Regions from separate parts of the Fictibacillus sp. KU28468 genome, predicted to be linked through region 3. Evidence: riboswitches for the same ligand, from Rfam matches in the RefSeq annotation. Region 3 holds a riboswitch; each other region holds the start of a gene.
What was found. A riboswitch is a leader RNA that binds a small molecule or an ion and turns the genes downstream of it on or off. The one in region 3 is predicted to bind lysine.
Positions count from the first base shown of each region.

Region 1: it holds a riboswitch for lysine, as region 3 does, so the genes downstream of both, OKX00_RS20860 (amino acid permease) here and OKX00_RS07865 (aspartate kinase) in region 3, are expected to answer to the same signal.
Region 2: it holds a riboswitch for lysine, as region 3 does, so the genes downstream of both, lysA (diaminopimelate decarboxylase) here and OKX00_RS07865 (aspartate kinase) in region 3, are expected to answer to the same signal.

Region 1 covers NZ_CP110666.1:3,942,202-3,949,223, reverse strand. The annotation lists gene OKX00_RS20875 (helix-turn-helix domain-containing protein) at 1-469, opposite strand, end outside; gene OKX00_RS20870 (LysE family transporter) at 581-1,168, shown strand; gene OKX00_RS20865 (DEAD/DEAH box helicase) at 1,310-2,755, opposite strand; lysine riboswitch at 3,028-3,218, shown strand; gene OKX00_RS20860 (amino acid permease) at 3,311-4,774, shown strand; gene OKX00_RS20855 (hypothetical protein) at 5,016-5,543, opposite strand; gene OKX00_RS20850 (hypothetical protein) at 5,824-6,063, shown strand; gene OKX00_RS20845 (helix-turn-helix domain-containing protein) at 6,482-6,892, shown strand; gene OKX00_RS20840 (hypothetical protein) at 6,931-7,022, opposite strand, start outside.
Region 2 covers NZ_CP110666.1:1,955,973-1,962,994, forward strand. The annotation lists gene spoVAD (stage V sporulation protein AD) at 1-1,001, shown strand, start outside; gene spoVAE (stage V sporulation protein AE) at 1,001-1,351, shown strand; gene OKX00_RS10160 (stage V sporulation protein SpoVABEA) at 1,357-1,956, shown strand; gene OKX00_RS10165 (spore germination protein) at 1,916-3,397, shown strand; lysine riboswitch at 3,467-3,643, shown strand; gene lysA (diaminopimelate decarboxylase) at 3,749-5,074, shown strand; gene OKX00_RS10175 (peptidylprolyl isomerase) at 5,157-5,591, shown strand; gene OKX00_RS10180 (DUF309 domain-containing protein) at 5,674-6,192, opposite strand; gene OKX00_RS10185 (segregation/condensation protein A) at 6,319-7,022, shown strand, end outside.
Region 3 covers NZ_CP110666.1:1,530,119-1,537,140, forward strand. The annotation lists gene OKX00_RS07845 (electron transfer flavoprotein subunit alpha/FixB family protein) at 1-629, shown strand, start outside; gene OKX00_RS07850 (histidine phosphatase family protein) at 686-1,309, shown strand; gene trxA (thioredoxin) at 1,429-1,740, shown strand; gene uvrC (excinuclease ABC subunit UvrC) at 2,019-3,740, shown strand; lysine riboswitch at 3,814-4,002, shown strand; gene OKX00_RS07865 (aspartate kinase) at 4,197-5,432, shown strand; gene bioB (biotin synthase BioB) at 5,494-6,483, opposite strand; gene OKX00_RS07875 (YslB family protein) at 6,616-7,022, opposite strand, start outside.

The sequences.
Region 1 (7,022 bases), 1.9 Mb from region 3:
GGATAGAGTCCCCATTTTTCACGGTGTATTCTATGTTATTCACACGTACGGTTAATTCTCCGTCAAAAACAGTTACAAATTCTTCGGTGCCTTCTCCATGAGCGTCAGAGCTTAGAAAGCCGCCTTTGTCGATCTCGACGGAATACATTTCAAATCGGCGGTCATCCTGGAATGGAAAGTAGGGATATACTCTGTATTTTCCGTTGTCCCCTGTTAAGGCTTGTACTTCGCTTCGCAAGACTACTTTCGTATCGGGCTGCGGATCATTGATCAGGGCAGTAAACGAGATCTTTAGTCCATTGGCGATTTTCCAGATCGTCGTAATGGTAGGGCTGGATTCGCCTCTCTCAATTTGTCCGATCATTGTTTTGCTTACACCGGTCAGTTCAGCCACTTTTTCAAGGCTTAATTTTTTGTTTTCCCGAAAGGCTTTTAAATTTTTCGCAATGATAAGATGGATTTCCTCCATAAATAACCTCCAGACCTATTTACAATATAGCGACCGTTCTGTACAATATATTGAAAATCGTTATAGTGTTCAATATAGACATTATAACATACGAAACGGAGGGAAATCACAATGTCCATTTTGTCTTTTTTGTTGTACGTGTTTGTTACAAGCTTCACTCCAGGTCCGAATAACATTATGGCGATGCTGTTTGCCAACCAATACGGTTTGAAGCGAACCCTCAGATTCTGTATTGGAGTTGGAGCTGGATTCTTTATCATCATCATGCTGAGCAGCTACTTTAATCTTTGGCTGAGGAACTTCATACCAAAGATCGAGTTTGCGATGACGATCCTGGGTGCGGTCTATATGCTGTATCTGGCTTATAAGGTGTTAACCAGCAAAAGCAAGACTAAAAACAGCGAACGAGAAGACAAGAACAACAGTTTTAAAGCAGGCATGCTGCTTCAGTTTGTAAATCCAAAAGGCCTCTTATATGGCTTGACTGTCATTTCCACGTTTGTGATTCCCTTTTACCATTCCAATGCCAGCCTGCTGCTGATTTCATTATTTCTAGCGTTTATCGGCTTCCTGGCTACGTTTAGCTGGAGTCTGTTCGGTTCCATGTTTCAAGTCTTTTTATCAAAATACAGAAGAGCATTCAATGTGGTGATGGCCCTTTTGTTGGTGTATAGTGCGGTTTCGGTGGTTGTGGAATAAGATATCAATGATTTAAACGATCGTTTAAAGAGGCTGGTCATTAGGTCAGGTCTCTTTCTTCATATAATCTGGATCGATAGAAAAAAAGAGCACTGGCTGAGAAAAATGCAGCCGTGCTCTTTTGGTTACCAGAAGGATTATTTACTTTTTCGCCTTGCTGACCTTCAGTTTCTTGCCTTTAACTGTGGTATTTTCCATGGCTTGCAGGACAAGTGAGCCTTTTCCGTTAAGAATATCAACATAGGACCAATTCTCCTGGATGGTGATAATGCCGATATCATCTGCTGAGACTCCAGGGATTTTTGCGATGGTTCCAACGAAATCGACCGCTCGGATCTTCTTGTTTTTCCCGCCGCTGAAGTGGAGTTTCGTAATATCCTGGTTGATTCGGGCCGTTTTATTATTTCTCACGACTCGGCGCCCGCTGAGCTTTTCTTCAAAAGCCCGCTGCATTTTAGCCACTTCTTGTTTTGTCGGTGCTTCCGCTTCATCGATCTCAAAGCCGATGTATCTTTCGATGGCTCTAAGATATTTTCCTTCATAAGGCAATGCAAACGTAATGGCTCTTCCTTTTTTGCCGGCCCGGCCAGTTCTTCCTGTACGGTGGACATAGCTCTCTTTTTCTATAGGAACGTCATAGTTGATAACGAGGGTTACATTATCAATATCAATTCCTCTCGCAGCCACATCCGTGGCGACAAGGTAACGGAAATTCCCGATCTTGAACCCCTCCATCACTGCGAATCGATCTTCTTGTTCCAATCCTCCATGAAGCTTTTCAACAGAATACTGAGAGGCTTCGAGCTCTGCATACACGGTATCGACGTGCTCTTTCGTATTGCAGAAAATGATGCAGCTGTCCGGGTTTTCAACGACCGTCACGTCTTTCAGAAGAGCAAGCTTCGCCTCTTCCTGAACGTTGATTAAAGAATGCTCGATCGTATCTGTCGTCATCCCGGCAGAAGCTATTTCGATTTTTGCTGGATCCTTCATATATTGATGGCAGAGATTTTCGATATCTTTTGGCAATGTTGCAGAAAAGACCATGGTCACTCTGTTTGAAGGAAGCTGTTTAATAATCTTTTTGACTTCATCAATAAAGCCCATATTCAGCATTTCATCTGCTTCATCAATGATCAGGTACTTGATTTGGTCCAAGACCAGGGTTTCACGTTCGATATGGTCCATGACGCGTCCCGGTGTACCGACGACGACATGCGTTTTTTGTTTCAATTCTTCTTTTTGTTTCGCAAAAGGCTCTTTACCATATACAGCAACAGCTTTAATCCGCTTGAACCTTCCAATGTTGGTCAGGTCTTCACGAACTTGAACAGCGAGCTCGCGAGTGGGAGTAAGGATTAATGCTTGTGGCCGTTTTTCTTCCCATTCCAGCATTTCGCATACTGGAATACCAAAGGCTGCTGTTTTTCCGCTGCCTGTTTGGGATTTTACGACCAGATCTTGCTTTTCCAGAGCTAATGGTATGACTTCAGTCTGAACCTCAGTCGGAGTTTCATATTTCAACACTGTAAGTGCTCGTTTTATTTCATCGCTTATACGATAATCGTTAAAACTTCTATTATTCATGTAGGAACCTCGATTTTTTATATTATCCAGAATCAGCATAACCTGAATAGTGTTCATTATACTTGAAATGATGGACAATCGGGTTTATTTTTAAACGATTGTTTAAAGGAACCCTTCCGTACGATCGCAGGTGATAGGTAAACAATGATATAAAGAGGGCATTAAATCAAAAGTAAAAAGCTGGCAACAAAAAACAGTTGAAGGAACAACAGCGCTGTTTTATAATAACTTTTAGCGTTAACTAACTTGATATTAAAAAATCCTCATCAATCCGATGAGGTAGAGGTCGCGGCTTTTATAAGTAGGACGTACGAGATGCAGAGGACATCATAGACTCCGTGTGAAAGGAAAAGCTGCCGAAATTTGTGCTTAACTCTGGAAGTATGAATTGGGGCTGTATTCGAACAGGAACAGCACTGTCACACCCACGAATAACCGGTGGGTGGGATGCGCTATCTTACGGAAGGCATGATGCGGATTAATAATAATCGTCGCCCAATGCTTGGCGGCTTTTTTTAATTCCCACTCCTTCCTAAATCGAAAAGGAGTTTTTTTATGCGAAACACAGCACAGAATCCATCACAACCGCAGTCGCCAAACGCGGACAATGAATTAAAGCGGGGACTGAAATCCCGCCATTTAACGATGATCTCTCTTGGGGGAACGATCGGAACAGGATTATTTTTAGCAAGCGGAGGATCCATTCATACTGCAGGACCAGGCGGCGTTCTGTTTTCATATGTAGCGATTGGAATCATGGTGTTCTTCTTAATGACAAGCCTTGCAGAAATGGCGTCTTACATGCCGGTTGCGGGTTCATTCAGCACGTATGCTTCAAAATTTGTGGATCCATCACTAGGATTCGCGCTCGGCTGGAACTATTGGTACAACTGGGCAATCACCATTGCAGCTGAACTTGCTGCCGTAACATTAATCATGAAATTTTGGTTTCCAGATACCCCTTCTTTTATCTGGAGTGCACTGTTCCTAGGCATTATGTTCTTATTAAATTATTTATCAGTAAAAGGGTTTGGTGAAGCAGAATATTGGTTCTCGCTGATCAAAGTCATTACGGTCATCATCTTCTTGATCTTAGGAACACTTATGATCTTCGGCATTTTAGGCGGAGATCCGATCGGATTTAAGAACTTTACGATCGCTGACGCACCGTTCCACGGCGGATTCTTTACGACGCTTGGCGTATTTATGGCTGCAGGTTTCTCCTTTCAGGGAACAGAACTGTTAGGGGTTGCGGCAGGAGAAACAGAAGATCCGAAAAAGAACATCCCGAAAGCGATCAAAAGTGTGTTCTGGCGTATCCTTTTGTTCTATGTTCTGGCAATCTTGGTCATTTCTTTAATCATTCCCTACACAGACAGCCGATTGGCAAGCAGCGATATTACTGTAAGTCCATTCACACTTGTCTTTGATAAAGCAGGAATTGCGTTTGCGGCTTCCGTTATGAACGCGATCATCTTAACAGCAGTATTGTCTGCCGGCAACTCCGGTATGTATGCATCGACCCGTATGCTTTGGGATATGGCACGAGACGGAAAGGCACCTAAGTTTCTGGCGAAGCTGGATTCCCGCGGTGTACCGGTTCCAGCCCTAATTGTCACAGCCGCTGTTGGAGCTGTAGCTTTCTTTGCTTCACTGTTCGGTGACGGCGTCATCTACACATGGCTGCTGAATGCTTCCGGGATGTCCGGCTTTATCGCCTGGCTCGGAATTGCGATCAGCCATTACCGATTCAGAAGAGCGTATGTGGCACAGGGGCGGAATTTAAAAGAACTGCCATACTTGGCAAAATGGTTCCCAATCGGTCCGATCTTTGCTTTCGCTCTCTGTTTTGTCGTTATCCTTGGTCAAAACTATTCTGCCTTTACAGGCGGAAGCATCGATTGGAAAGGAGCCCTTGTTTCATACATTGGGATTCCGATCTTCCTGGCTGTTTGGTTAGGCTATAAATTCAAACACAAAACAAAAGTCGTACCACTTAAAGAGTGTGATTTTGAATAAGAAATAAGAGAAGCAGGAGCCTTTCGGGGTTCCTGCTTTTTTAGTGAAAAAGGTATCGTCTTCTAAACGCAAAACATATAAATTAACACTTACGTCAAGTGAAGGAGAATGGCAGCGAAAATAGAGAACGCAGGAGCATATAGGGGTTCCGAGAGTAACCTGTAGCGAAGCAAAGAGGCCAAGCTCAATATTGAGCAGGGTCTCTTTGGAAGTTGTTACCAAATGGAAGTTGTTTTACTAATTAGTAAAACAACTCTCTAAGCACATTCGGAAAATGGTAAACAGGGTTATGCATGTACCCACGTGTTTTTACATTTCTTTTGCGCTTCGATTTGAAAAGATTTTTGTTCCCGTGGTAAAGAGAGATATACCATATTTTCACCATCTGGTAGAACTCGCGATATTCACGGTTGGACAGTGAAAGATCTTGCGGAAATCCGATGTCATAAAGCCGTTCCATAAAGAAGTTTTCAGCAATCTTATCGGTTTCCTCGGAGATCTTCCCGCGCTTCACATCAAAACCTTTATGCTGCAACTGACGCTCGAATCCATTCAGTGTATTTCCTCTGCAGAGCAGCACGGCTTCATCTTTTGGAACATTTAACTGGGTGAGAAGAGACATAATGTACTCTTCTTTAGAGGTTTTTAATGATGTTTCAGAGGGGAGCGGGACATAGACAGCCGCTTGTTCTCCGGTTTCTATTCTTCTGGCTGCGAACACTTCTCCTAATATGGGGCATCCATTTCCTGCATCATCTACTTCAATCATTTAATAGATTCTCCTATTGTATATTCTTATAGAACATTAACTCTCAGCTTCAATTTCATCAGCAAAGACATTCATCTTGCTTTGAATGTGGTCGGCCAGGTCTGCATTGGTGTAGATATCTATTCCAGGCTCACCAGGACTGCCAATCTAAGCAACAATGATGAAAGCCGTCTTTTTGTTTGGCTGTTTTCGTAACCTTTGTTGCTCTTAGGGGTGGTTGATTTCCGTTTCAGGCTGCTCGCTTTTACCGGCATAAACGCCTACTTTCGCGGGGCGTGCGGTGAGCCTTACCGGCGCCAGCGCCTACTTTCCCGGCGCATGGCGCCTGTGGGTCTCACCTGTCCCGCTGCTCACGCAGGACAAGGAAGGCTGCGGCAGCGTTATATCGCACGAAGAAAATGTGAAATTCATTTTCGAGGAGTCTCGCACCTTGCACTCCAATCAACTTGTCAATGAAGGCTCTTTACAAAAATGTTCCCAAAGCAACAATCTTTTAGAAAAGAGTTTTTTGTTTTTATAGTCAACTATGAAGCGGCCCACTTCTTTTTCATCGTTGAACTTCATTTTTTTAATTCGGCTTTGTCCCGGGTTAATCTCGGTATCGGAGAATCCCCCGCTCATCAACGGTTTAATACGCTGTAAAAAGGGTTTAACGTCATTCGATTCAAAATCCAATGAAGCATCCTGAAGGTTATCTTTCTGAATCGCGTCATGAGAAGGTGTTAGAGCACACCCGCTTGTACTAAAGAGAAGCAGTAAAGCCAGGGGTAAAAACTTCACTTTCATTCTTAAAATTTCCTTTAGCATTGAAAATGTTACATCTTCCATTATACAGCAACCACTTAAATGAACAAAAAAGCAGAAGTCTTTTTTACTGACTCCTGCTTACATCGGTTTGCTTATTTTGTTTGTAATTGAGAAGAAAGAAGTTGTTCAAGTTGGAAGAATTGGAGTGGGCGCTGGCAGATACCTTGCTTTCCATACAGAAAGGGTCGCATAGCGAAAAGTGGCGAAAAGAAATTACGCTGAATGATCAGCCGTTGATAAAAACCGTCCTCTCCTTTATCCATGAACACTATGCCAGTGAACTGTCACTGGAGGAATTGGCTAAAGCATCCAGGCTGAGCAAGTATCATTTTATACGAACGTTTAAAGAGGCTGCAGGCTGCACCCCCGGCCAGTATGTTACAAAAGTCAGGCTGGAAAGGGCTATAGATCTTTTGCGTACAACTGCGCTGGATATTACAACGATTGGATTTGCCGTGGGGTTCGGCAGCTTAACGACATTTGAACGATCGTTTAAAAAGAGATATGGCTGTTCTGTATCGCACTATCGAAAGTCGCTTTAATACAAAAGAAAAGAGCCTGGAGGAATCCAAGCTCTTTATTACTTTTTGATTTGTTTTTCTAAATCAGAGACTTTCTTTTCCAGCTGCTTTATTTTTTTAGCTGCATTCATTGCCGTAACAAATCCCATTA
Region 2 (7,022 bases), 430 kb from region 3:
AAACGTGGAAATTTGGAGAACAGGTCTTTTTAAATTCAACAGGAACAGCTGTAGGCCCAATGGAAAGTGAAGGCCCGCTCGGAGCGATGTTTGATGTAAAGTACAAAGAACTTCATTGTAATGAAAAGAACTGGGAACTCGCAGAGCGCCGTTTGATGGAAGATTCAATCACGAGCTGTCTGAACAAGGCAAAATTGTCAAACGAGGATATTAATTTTTTCCTTGCTGGCGATCTGCTCAATCAGGTTGTAACAGCAAACTATGTGGCAAGAGCGAATGAAATTCCTTTCCTTGGTGTCTTCGGAGCCTGTTCCACTTCGATGGAATCTCTTGCAGTCGGTGCTGCCCTGGTGGATGGGGGCTACGCCAACCGGGTAGTAGCGGCCGTAAGTTCACATAACGCTACAGCTGAACGACAATTCCGGTATCCAACCGAATATGGCGGACAAAAGCCGGATACGGCAACGTTCACGGTGACAGGAGCGGGGGCTGCTCTCGTCAGCAGAGAACCATCATCCATAAAAATAACCGCAGCCACGATTGGAAAAGTAAAAGACTTTGGGATCAAGGATCCTTTTGATATGGGTTCAGCGATGGCGCCTGCAGCAGCAGATACTATCGCGGCTCACCTTAAAGAGACAGGGAATAACCCGGATTACTACGATTTAATCGTAACAGGGGACCTTTCAGCAGTCGGTTCACCGATCGTTAAGATGCTCTTAAGTGAGCAAGGTGTAGATATCTCAAAGAATCACAGAGATTGCGGTCTGATGATGTACCGTCCTGATCAGGAAGTGTTTGCCGGCGGAAGCGGCTGTGCCTGCTCTGCAGTCGTAACATACGGCCACCTTGTAAAAGAACTCCAATCAGGTAATTTGAACCGAATTTTAGTCGTAGCCACTGGTGCACTCCTGAATCCGACGATGATGCAGCAGAAAGAATCCATTCCAACGATTGCTCACGGAGTAGTTCTTGAAAGTACAAAGGAGGTGCTTAAGTAATGGAGTATTTATGGGCATTTTTAGTCGGAGGCGCCATATGTGTAGTCGGCCAGCTCATGATGGATGTGTTTAAATTAACTCCTGCACACGTCACCACCTCCTTTGTTGTCGTTGGAGCAGCGCTGGATGCATTTGGAATTTATGATAATCTTATTAAATTTGCAGGTGCAGGAGCTACTGTTCCGATCACGAGCTTTGGGCATAACCTGCTGCATGGTGCGATGGCATCAGCAGACGATCATGGGTTTATTGGAATAGCCATGGGAATCTTTGAACTGACTTCAGCCGGTATCTCATCTGCCATTCTATTCGGTTTTCTGGTCGCATTAATATTTAAGCCTAAGGGGTGAAAACATTGGGAAAGAAGCGTGTCATCCTCATTACAGACGGAGATTTATATGCTTTGCGAGCAGTAGAGCATGTAGCCAGAAAAATAGGTGGACGCTGTATATCCCAGTCCTGGGGGAACCCTTCGAAAATAAGCGGGCACCAGCTTGTAAGAATGATCATGCAGACGCCCCACGATCCCGTCCTCGTCATGTTCGATGATTGCGGATTCCGCGGCGAAGGCCCGGGAGAACTCGCAATGAGAATTGTGTGCAGCCATCGGGACATCGAGGTGCTCGGCGCAATAGCCGTCGCATCCAAAACCCATCATTCGGAATGGACTAAAGTTCATTTTTCCATCGACCGGTATGGGAGCTTTACAGAATACGGGATTGACAAGAGCGGTGTTCCCGATTTTGAGACAGGCAGGATCAACGGAGATACCGTCTATATACTTGATGAATTGAACCTCCCGATCGTCATCGGTATCGGTGATATCGGAAAGATGGCCGGCCATGACGCAGTGGAAAAAGGAGCCCCGATTACAAGTATGGCGGTTGAAACCATTTTAGAAAGGAGCGGTTATAATGCAGGGATCGAAAGAAAGGAAAAAGACACCAATCAGTAAAAAAATCCAAGAGAACGAACAGCAGCTGAAATCACGGCTGGGCATCGGAATCAGCTTTGATGTGGGTGTCAGGAAACTGCATCTATTAAAAAAAGAAGTCCAGATCTATTATTGCACTGGACTATGTGACAGCCTTTTTATCATTGAGATCATGAGAGAGCTCATGGACATGGACCATGGGCATCGGGCTCCCTCCAATGTAAAAGAAATTCTTCATGAACATCTGTCTCACCAGCAGGTGGAACTGACCGACAATTTGGAGATTGCTATTGACCGCATGCTTTCTGGATTGATTGCCGTCTTTCTTGAAGGGGAAGACCAAGCTTTCATCGTGGATGTCCGTAGCTATCCGGGCAGGCAGCCGGAAGAACCGGATACAGAAAAGGTAGTCCGCGGCTCCCGTGATGGATATACGGAAAATATAATTGTCAATACAGCTCTTACCCGCAGGCGGATCAGGGATGAACGGCTCCGCCACGAAATAATGCAGGTCGGTAAACGATCCAAAACAGACATCTGTATCTGCTATATTGATGACATTGCCGATCCCGGGCTCGTCAACCTTGTCAAAAAAGAATTGCAGAGCATTGACATCGACGGTATTCCAATGGCCGATAAAACGATCGAAGAATTTCTTGTAAAGCAAGGCTGGGATCCTTTTCCGCTCGTCCGTTATACCGAGCGGCCGGATGTCGCTGCACAGCATCTCATGGAGGGGCATGTTCTGATTATTACGGATACAAGCCCATCGGTCATCATTACCCCGACTACTTATTTCCACCATATTCAGCATGCTGAAGAGTTCAGGCAGACCCCGATGGTAGGAGCTTTTATCCGATGGGTCCGTTTCGCAGGGATTATCGCTTCACTTTTACTTGTGCCTCTCTGGTACCTCTATGCCACTCAGGAAAACCTGCTTCCTCCTAATATTGATTTTATCGGTCCGAACAAAACGACGCATATTCCTTTATTTCTGCAGATCCTCTTTGCTGAGATCGGGATAGAAATATTGAGGGTAGCGGCTATCCATACCCCCAGTCCGCTGTCGACGGCCATGGGTTTGATCGCTGCCGTATTGATCGGACAGATCGCGATCGATGTCGGACTGTTTGTTCCAGAAGTTATTCTCTATGTTTCCGTAGCGGCGATCGGCGGTTTCTCGACTCCAAGCTATGAGCTGAGTGTAGCCAATAAGATGCTCCGGCTCCTGCTGCTTATCTTAACTGCCATTTTCCATGTGCCGGGATTTGTAGGTGGGATCACCTTAATAATGCTTTATCTGTGCTCGATGAAGAACTTGAATACCCCTTACTTATGGCCATTTATACCGTTTAACGCAAAAGCCTTCCTGCAGATTGTCATCCGGCTCGCTGTGCCGCTCTCAAAGATCAGGCCAAGCATCGTCCATCCGCAGAACAGCAAAAAACAGCCGACTTCCTAAGAAGTATTGCCGAAAGAAAAAATTTGTGATAAATTTGTTCATAACAATTGGATATGCCTCATTTATATATAATGGGGTAGAGGCGCAAAGCGGATCAGTAGGATGATGGAGTGAATGGACATGAAGAAATCATTTTAAAGGCCAATTTGCCGAAGTGTGAAGATGGTCCATACATCCTCATGCTGGGTCGCTGCCGAACAGACAGCGGACTGTCACTGCATCATGCAGTGGAGAACTATTCCGGCAAATGGGGGTACGGTGTAAGACAGCTAATGTACCTTAATACATTAGCTGTCTTTGTTTTTCGTCGGAACAGAATCTCTAATGGAAAAGCAGAGGGGAGATTTTTTCATGTATTTACATGGTACTAGTTCAATCAATGATGACAATCACTTAACAATCGGCGGGGTTGACACCGTTCAGCTGGCGTGTGAATATGGTACACCGCTTTATATTTATGATGTAGAGCTGATCCGAAAGCGTGCGAGGTCGTTCAAGAAAGCGTTTGAGGAACAAGGGATCAAAGCACAAGTGGCTTATGCAAGCAAAGCGTTCTCATGTTTGGCGCAAGTCCAACTGATGGACGAGGAGGGAATGAGCCTGGATGTTGTATCAGGCGGGGAGCTGTATACCGCTCTTTCAGCTGGTTTCCCGGCGGATCGTATTCATTTTCATGGAAACAACAAAAGTTACCAGGAACTTCAATATGCTCTTCAATCGGAGATCGGATGTTTTGTTGTCGATAACTTTCATGAACTCCGCATGCTCGAAAGCCTTTGCAATCAGCTGAACAAGAACACATCCATCTTGCTGAGGATCACTCCGGGTATTGAAGCTCATACACACGAGTACATCCTGACTGGGCAGGAGGATTCCAAGTTCGGTTTTGACCTTCAGAACGGGCAGGCAGAACAGGCGGTTCTAGAGTCGCTTGAATCACACCGTCTTAACCTCTTGGGCGTTCATTTCCATATCGGTTCACAAATATTTGAGACCACGGGATTTGTTCTGGCAATTCAAAAGCTTTACGAATATCTCGGTAGATGGGATACAGAATTTTCTTTCTTTCCTGAAGTCCTGAACCTCGGAGGCGGATTCGGCATCCGCTATACAGAAGAAGATGAACCGCTCGAACCGAAAGAATACATTGACGCGATGATCCAGGAGATCACCAGGTTATCATCTAGCGCCTCTGTTGCTGTTCCGGAAATTTGGATTGAACCCGGGCGTTCACTGGTCGGAGATGCAGGAACGACCATCTACTCAATCGGATCTCAAAAAGATATACCTTCTGTCCGTCACTATGTGGCTGTCGACGGGGGCATGAGCGATAACATTCGTCCTGCTCTATATCAAGCCCAGTATGAAGCCGCGCTTGCAAACCGTGCCGGTGAAAAAGGGACGAAAAAAGTTTCAATCGCCGGGAAATGCTGTGAATCAGGGGATATGCTGATCTGGGACATCATGCTCCCGGAGACGAAGAGCGGAGACTTGCTTGCTGTCTTCTGCACGGGTGCTTATGGCTATTCCATGTCCAACAACTATAACCGCATACCCCGGCCGGCGGTCGTTTTTGCTGAAAAAGGGGAAGCTCGCCTCGTTGTGAAAAGAGAATCTTATGAAGATCTCTTACGCCTGGATCTTCCTTTAAAGAACGGCGTGTTTGCCGGCAATTAAGATGAGCTTGCGGACCTCGCTGGACTCTGGGCCAAAAAAAGCATAAAATAATGAAGTATGTTGAATTCAGGAGGTTATATCTATGAAAAAAGGTTCTATCGAATTTGAAAACGGCGAAAAAATTTCCATTGAGCTTTTTCCGGAAGAAGCACCGGGGACAGTAGCTAACTTTGAAAAATTAGCAAACGAAGGTTTCTACAATGGGGTAACATTCCATCGTGTAATTCCTGGCTTTGTAGCACAAGGCGGAGATCCGACAGGAACAGGTGCAGGCGGCCCTGGCTATACGATCAAATGCGAAACAGCCGGAAACCCTCACAAACACGTGGCTGGTTCTCTTTCAATGGCACATGCCGGCAAAGACACAGGCGGAAGCCAGTTCTTTATCGTTCATGAGCCGCAGCCGCATTTAAACGGCGTTCATACTGTTTTCGGACAAGTTACCGAAGGCATGGACACGGTTCTTCGAATCAAACAAGGCGATGTAATGAAAGAAGTTAAAGTTTGGGAAGAATAAGAATAGTGAAAACCCCCGGTTTCCCGGGGGTTTTTTTGTGGGATATTCTTGTGGGAAAAGGTTTGAAGTGCGCCGCCCGGCCTCAGCTCTTCTTTTTCATCCGCAGCTGCTTTTGCGCTTCACGTTCTAAAATAACATCACTCCGGTCACGCAGTTTATGCTTGTGCACGATCCTTTCATCCGCCATATCGCTTTCATTGCCCCAAACCGAGCCTTGTTTTTCAATGCAGCGGCAGCACTGGTCCATGAGTGCTTCATCTGCAACAGGAAGATTCAGGTCTGTAAAAGGCTTTCGGCATTCAATCTCATCCAATCTTATCATGAGCCTTTCCAGCAGTGCTGTGCCATCAAGTCCGAGCCTCGTGAGATCCTTTTTATGTGCGGACAGTTTACCGATTGCGCTCTTCATCATTCTGAGTGCTCCAATGTCATTGCCTCTCCGCTGATGGTAGAGTGAGACCGCGACCTGGATCAATCCGACCCAGACGCCGTTTTGCTGACCTTCGCTTTTCCAATGCTCTTCAAGTACTTCATGGCATTCGAAAAAGTCCCTCGATCCGTGGAAGTAGGCAAGGTATTCAATGTATGCTTCTGGGTACATCAATGGCCTCCTGGTTTGCTTTTTACAGTCTATCTTACTAAAAATTTTAAGATGCAAAAAGGAACTGTGTTAAAAATATGGTATAATTCCGGTACAATATTGAATTTGGAAACAGGGGTTACTACTATGAAGTATAGCGTGAAAGTCGATGCATTTGAAGGTCCTCTCGATCTGCTCCTGCATCTGATCACTTCGTACGAGATCGATATATACGATATACCCGTTGCTGCGATTACAGAGCAATATATGAACTATATACATACGATGCAGGAATTAAAATTGGATGTGGCCAGTGAATACCTGGTCATGGCGGCAACGCTTCTCGCCATCAAGAGCAAGATGCTGCTCCCAAAACAGGACGTACAGGATCTTGATCAGCAGATGGAGATTGAGATGGATGAAGATCCCCGGGAAGATCTCGTCCGCAGGCTTATTGAATATCGAAAATTTAAGCAGGCTGCAGTCGGCCTGAAGGAGAAAGAAACGGCCAGAAGCATGATCTTTACAAGGGAGGCTATGGATCTGACGTACTATGAAAACCAAGAAGAAGAAGTCAATCCCGTAGCTAACGTAACGATCTATGATATGCTCGCCGCCATGCAGAAGATTTTTACTAAAAAACTCGAGAAGGCGCCGAGAAAAACAACGATTGAGCGCCAGGAGATCCCGATTGAGACAAGGATGAAGCAGATCATCAATGAGATCCGTTATTCGAGCGGCAGAAAGAAATTTTCCGATCTTTTCACCTCCTCAAACCGGGAACATCTTGTTGTCACTTTTCTGGCTGTGCTGGAATTAATGAAGACGAAAGATGTGACATGTGAGCAAGA
Region 3 (7,022 bases):
CAGACGTAACCTCTCTTGAACAAGCAGGAGACAATGTTGTTTTTACTCGTCCAATCTACTCCGGGAAAGCGTTCGAGAAAAAAGTAATTACGGACGGTCTTGTATTTGTAACCATCCGTCCGAACAATATTGCTCCGCTTGAAAAAGACGAAAGCCGTTCTGGGGATGTTTCTTCTCTAGCGGTTGATGTGAAGGATCTGCGCACCATTGTTAAAGATGTTGTCCGCAAAGCTTCTACAGGCGTTGATTTATCTGAAGCAAAAATTATCGTTGCCGGAGGACGCGGTGTGAAATCCGAAGATGGATTCAAACCGCTTCAAGAATTGGCTGATGTGCTTGGCGCTGCAGTCGGTGCATCCCGCGGTGCGTGTGATGCCGATTATTGTGACTACTCTCTTCAAATCGGACAAACAGGAAAAGTTGTTACACCTGACCTTTACATTGCCTGCGGAATTTCCGGAGCGATCCAGCATTTAGCGGGTATGTCCAATTCCAAAGTTATTGTTGCGATTAACAAAGATCCGGAAGCAAGCATCTTTTCTGTTGCAGACTACGGCATCGTAGGAGATCTGTTTGAAGTTGTACCGTTGCTTACGGAAGAATTTAAGAATGTTTTAGTTAAATCATAAAAGATTTGGCTGGGCTGGCTGACAAAGCCGGCCTCTTTTTATACAATGAGTCCATCATGAATGATGAAAAATACGAAAGAAATGAGTGGACGCTGGTGACAACAATTGCTTTTGTAAGGCATGGCGTAACCGATTGGAACGCTGAGAGAAGAATTCAGGGCATCATGGATATTCCATTAAATGTAGAAGGGCGTGCACAGGCTGTGGCATTAGCAAAAAGGTTCGGGAAAGAACATTGGGATATGGTCTTTACTAGCCAGCTCGCACGTGCCCGTGAAACAGGCTCAATCATCGGAGAGGTACTCGGGTTTCCGATTCATACCGACAAGCGAATCCAGGAGGTTAACTTTGGCAGGCTGGAAGGTACGGATGAGCAGGCCCGTATAAAACGGTGGGGAGCTGACTGGAGTACCCTGGAACATGGAAAAGAGAAAAAAGAACAGGTATTAAAAAGAGGAAACGAATTTCTTGAAGAGCTGACACAGCATCAACAGGGCAAAAAAATCATCGTGGTCAGCCACGGCGCTTTCATCGGCACCATGCTAAAAGGCCTGCTGGCAAGCGATGAGTATGATGTTTCACTCGTTAATACGTCAGTGAGTATATTACATCATGTGGAGCGGCAGTGGGCATGTTCCCTCTTTAATTGTGATGTGCATTTGAAGCAGCCACACGGTTAATTATTTGGTTTGATTAAAGTGCAAGTTGGGAACGATAAATCTTGAGCAAACAAATAGATGTAAATTAGGTTTGATGATATACTCTTTTTACACGATGAAACTAAGGAGGCAATTTTAATATGGCAATCGTAAATGCAACTGATCAAACGTTCAGTCAAGAAACTAGTGAAGGTCTAGTACTTGCTGATTTTTGGGCACCTTGGTGCGGACCTTGTAAAATGATCGCGCCGGTTCTAGAAGAACTAGCAAGTGAAAATGAAGACTTAAAAGTAGTTAAACTTGACGTAGATGAAAACCAAGAAGTAGCCGGAAAATACGGAGTAATGAGCATCCCTACATTGATCGTTTTCAAAGACGGCGAAGTTGTTGACCAAGTCGTAGGTTTCCAGCCGAAAGAAGCGCTTGGCGAGCTTTTAAACAAACACAAATAATAACGAACATAATTAAGGCTGGCCTCTAATGGCTGGCCTTTTTTTGTATTAAAGTTTGGTACTGGATTTTCGTATACAAGGTTCCCCGCACAGCGTGTTGCTTGGTAAGGGTTTCTGCGCTTGCCGGGAATAAAACAACCGTTTCAGATTTTGTATTTTAACTGCCAAAAATAAGGATATCATGCTATGATGTTACATAGAAAAAGGAGGGGAGAGACAACGTGGACACCATTAGAGAGAAGCTGGCTGTACTTCCGGATCAGCCCGGATGTTACTTAATGAAAGACCAATTCGGAAAAGTCATCTATGTGGGGAAAGCAAAAGTATTAAAAAACCGTGTAAGATCTTATTTTACCGGTTCACACGACGGGAAAACACAGCGTTTAGTCGCAAATATTTCCGATTTTGAATACATCATCACCTCCTCAGAGCTAGAAGCTCTCCTTCTTGAAATGAACCTGATCAAAAAACATGACCCTAAATTTAATGTCATGCTGAAAGATGATAAAACGTATCCGTATTTAAAGATTACTGCTGAACAGCAGCCCCGGCTCTTGTACACCAGAAAGATTAGAAAAGACAAGGGCAAATACTTTGGTCCGTTCGTTAATGCCTTTGCCGCACAAGAAACGAAAAAACTGCTGGACCGGCTGTATCCGTTGCGCAAATGTGATCATATGCCTAACAAAGTTTGCCTATATTACCATATCGGCCAATGCCTCGGCCCATGTGTTTATGATATTACCGAAGAACAGAACAAGAAGATGGTCGATGAAATCGTTAAGTTTCTGAACGGAGGCTTTCCTGAAGTGAAGGAGGAATTGACCGAGAAAATGCTGGCTGCTTCGGAAGACCTTAATTTTGAACGGGCGAAAGAACTGAGGGATCAGATCCAGCATATTGATGCGGTCATGCAGAAACAGAAAATGATGACCGCTGACATGGTGGATAAGGACGTTTTTGGTTTTCATTACGATAAAGGCTGGATGTGCGTCCAAGTCTTCTTTATTCGCCAAGGAAAGCTTATTGAACGTGATGTTTCCCTCTTTCCTTTCTATGGAGATGCCATCGAAGACTTTTTATCGTTTATTGGACAATTTTATCTTCAAAAAAATCATATTCTCCCGCGGGAACTTTTGCTGCCTCCTGAGGCGGACGGCCAATTGGTCAAGGATCTTCTTGGCGTGAAAGTGATACAGCCGAAACGCGGGCAAAAGAAAGAGTTTGTTGAACTTGCAACGAAGAATGCACAGCTCGCTCTGCACGAAAAATTTGCACTGATCGAGCGTGATGAGGAACGTACGGTAAAAGCGGTTGGAAATCTGGGGCTGCAATTAAACATTCCAGCTCCATACCGGATTGAAGCATTTGATAATTCCAACATTCATGGGACAAATCCAGTATCTGCGATGATTGTATTTGAAGACGGTAAACCGAACAAAAAAGAATACCGGAAATATAAAATTAAAACGGTGACAGGCCCTGATGACTACGCCTCCATGAAAGAAGTAGTCCGCAGGCGTTACTCCCGCATCTTAAAAGAGAATGGGCAGCTGCCGGATTTGATTATTATTGATGGAGGGAAAGGACAGATCGCTGCTGCGCAGGATGTTCTTGAAAACGAGCTGAACCTTGATATCCCGGTCGGAGGACTTGCTAAGGATGATAAGCACCGTACATCCCAGCTCTTGATGGGAAATCCACCTGAAATTATACCGCTGCTCAGAAACAGCCAGGAATTTTATCTGCTGCAGCGTATACAGGATGAAGTCCACAGGTTTGCGATCTCATTTCATCGTCAAGTGCGTGCGAAAGGCATGTTTCAATCAAGTCTCGATAACATTCCTGGAGTCGGTGAAAAAAGGAAAAAACTTTTGCTGAAAAAATTCGGTTCCATCAAGAAAATGAGAGAAGCCACTCTTGAGGATTTTCATGCGGCAGGCATTCCATTAAGTGTTGCAGAAGAAATTATTCAGGCTCTTCAAAATGAACCTTCATAAAGGTATTGATTTTTCAGAAGTCCTTTGCTAAACTTAAAACAAATTTTAATAGAGCGCCATACTTCAGTTTTGAAGTGATGGTAGAGGAGCAAAAACCAATAGTAAGCTATCTGAAGAGAAGGAGCTCTTATGATGGTAGCTGAAAGGGGATTTTTGCCGAAGCTTTAAGAAACTCCTGTTTCTTACGGCTGGACCTGCATTGAATAAATGCAGAGCTGTCACACATTCTTGCCCGGAGGGTGTGTGGAGGACTATCTCACAAGAGGGGAAAACAAGCTGGCTTACTGTTGCATATACCAAGCAGCAATAAGGTCTTTTCCTTATTGCTGCTTTTTTGTATTTATTTTTGCATTTCAGTTTGTTGCGTAGTGGAAGCCGAGACAGGCTGGCCATATCTGGGTGCCTTTTGCAGGAAGGCGATAAATTCGATTTCATTGATGAGAAAGGATGGACATTGTGGCTTTAATTATTCAAAAATTCGGAGGTACAAGTGTCGGCACACCGGATAAAATCAGAAACGCGGCAAGTCGGATCATTCAAGCGGCAAACGAGGGGAATCAAGTAGTAGCGGTTGTCTCAGCAATGGGAAAAACAACGGATGATCTTGTGCGGCTGGCAGGTGAAATAACAGCAAGGCCTTCCAAACGTGAAATGGATATGCTTTTGACGACAGGAGAACAGATCACGATTTCACTGCTTGCGATGGCCCTTCAGGATGCCGGGTACGAAGCCGAGTCTCTGACTGGCTGGCAGGCTGGAGTTGAAACAGAAGATGTTCACGGCAACGCGCGCATCTTAAATATCGATACAAAAAGAATCCAGCAAATGCTTGCAGACGGGAAGATTGCAGTAGTTGCCGGTTTTCAGGGATTAACCTCTTCGGATAATATTGCAACACTGGGACGGGGAGGATCAGATACGACGGCCGTTGCTCTGGCAGCTGCTCTTCGTGCCGATAAATGCGAAATCTACACAGACGTTACTGGTGTATTTACAACAGACCCGCGGGTGGTGAAACATGCCAGAAAGCTGCCTTCCATCTCCTATGATGAAATGCTTGAAATGGCGAATCTCGGAGCGGGTGTGCTGCATCCGAGAGCCGTAGAATTCGCAAAGAATTTCGGAGTAAGACTTGAAGTTCGTTCGAGCACAGAGAAAGAAAACGGAACACTAGTGGAGGAGGAAGCAACAATGGAGAATAATTTAGTAGTGAGAGGATTGGCTTTTGAAGGAAACGTAACAAAAATTACGATTGAAGACCTGCCGAATGGCTTAAACACACTGTCTTCTGTTTTTTCCTTGTTGGCAGAGAACAGTGTTAATGTAGATATTATTATTCAGAGTGTAAACAAGCAGGAAAGAACAAACATCTCGTTCTCCATTGAAACAGCGATCTTAGATGAAACAATTGAGCTTCTAGAAAGATATAAGAGTTCGCTTCAGTTTGGTTCCATCCAGCATGAAGATGGATTGGCTAAAGTATCTATTGTTGGTTCAGGAATGATTTCTAATCCAGGAGTAGCTGCACAGATGTTTAAGGCTCTTTCTGAGCAGGATATTATGATTAAAATGGTCAGCACATCAGAGATTAAAGTTTCTACGGTCGTTGATCAGCAGGATATGATCAAAGCGATTGAAACGCTGCACGACGTCTTTGAACTGGACGCAAGGCAGCCGGTTCATCAGTTATAATAAGATAAATCCGGGCGATGCTGCCCGGATTTTTTTGTAAATGGAAAAATTTGCTGCAGGATTAAACCTGTACAGGTTCGTTTAAGAAGTCGATCTCAAATCCGAGGTCCTCAAGGATTTGGTGGTCAGCATTTGTTTCCTGTCCGTCGGTGGTCAGATAGTCGCCTACGAAAATAGAATTTGCAGCATAAAGGCCCAGCGGCTGAAGGCTGCGGAGATTTACCTCTCTGCCGCCTGAAATCCGAATCTCTTTCGTTGGATTAATATAACGGAACAAGGCGAGCACTTTTAAACAATAACGGGGGTTCAGCTCGTCAAGATGCTCGAGAGGAGTACCTGGTATAGCATGCAAAAAATTAACAGGGATAGAATCTGCATTGATCTCTCTTAGCGCTTCTGCCATCTTAATGATGTCGTGCCGGCTTTCGCCCATTCCTACGATAACGCCTGAACATGGGGAGATTCCTGCTGTTTTTACTTTTTCCAGAGTAGCCACTCTGTCTTCGTATGTATGAGAGTTTGTTATTTGGCTGTGGTGGTCTGAGGATGTGTTGATATTATGGTTATATCTTTCGACGCCCGCCTCTTTTAGGGACTGTGCCTGCTTATCATTTAAAATGCCGAGGCATGCGCATATTTTCATATTATAATTGGATTTAATCTCTTTTACAGCTTCAATGACGGTGTTCAAGTCCCGATTCAGAGGTCCTCTTCCGCTTGCGACGATACAATAGGTTCTCACGTTTTGTTTATATGCCTTTTCCGCACCTTCAACAATCGTGTCTTTATCCATCATCGCATATTTTTCGATCGGCGCTGTGGAAACTGAAGACTGTGAACAATATCCGCAATCCTCAGGGCACAGGCCTGACTTTGTATTAATGATCTTATTCAGTTTCACCTTTTTTCCGAAATAATGCTTCCTGATCATAAACGCACCTTGCAGCAGGCTAAGCAGCTCGTCATCGTCTGATTCCAATATGGATAAGGCTTCTGTCTCGTTCAGTTTTTTACCTTCGATCACTTCTTTTCCAAGTTCCATCCAATTCATAGGTGATGCCTCCTTAATGTTAACTAATTTTATGTATAGGTTAACATTATGCCAGCTGTTTTGTATTGTCAACGCAAAAAAAAACCGGCATATGCCGGTTTTTTGAGAGAAAAGAGTAATCTCTTTCTATTTTCAGGCTCCTTGTGAGCCTGCGGTTTCGTCTTTACGGTCCCATTGGACGGTAAATTGGATTTTGTTCTTTCGTTTCAAAGTTTCATAGGTTTCTGTAACACATTTTCTTTGATTTTGGATTTGTTCTGCGATAAATCCAGCCTCGAGACCGAATGTAGGATTATCCTGCAAATCGAATCGTTTGTTGATAAGAGAGGAAGACAGTTCGAGTACCATCTCGTTCTTATTCATTTCAGCAATGATCAGATTGCCCCAGCCGGCTTCCGAGAAAAAATGAACAATTTCTTCAGTGGAACCCAATGGGAATTTCCTTGCCAGGTTTCTTCCTGCCCAATATAGGATGTTCCGTTCTTCTTTTCCCAGCAGATCCGGGATCAGAATGTTTTTCAGCAGCTCATATGCGAATA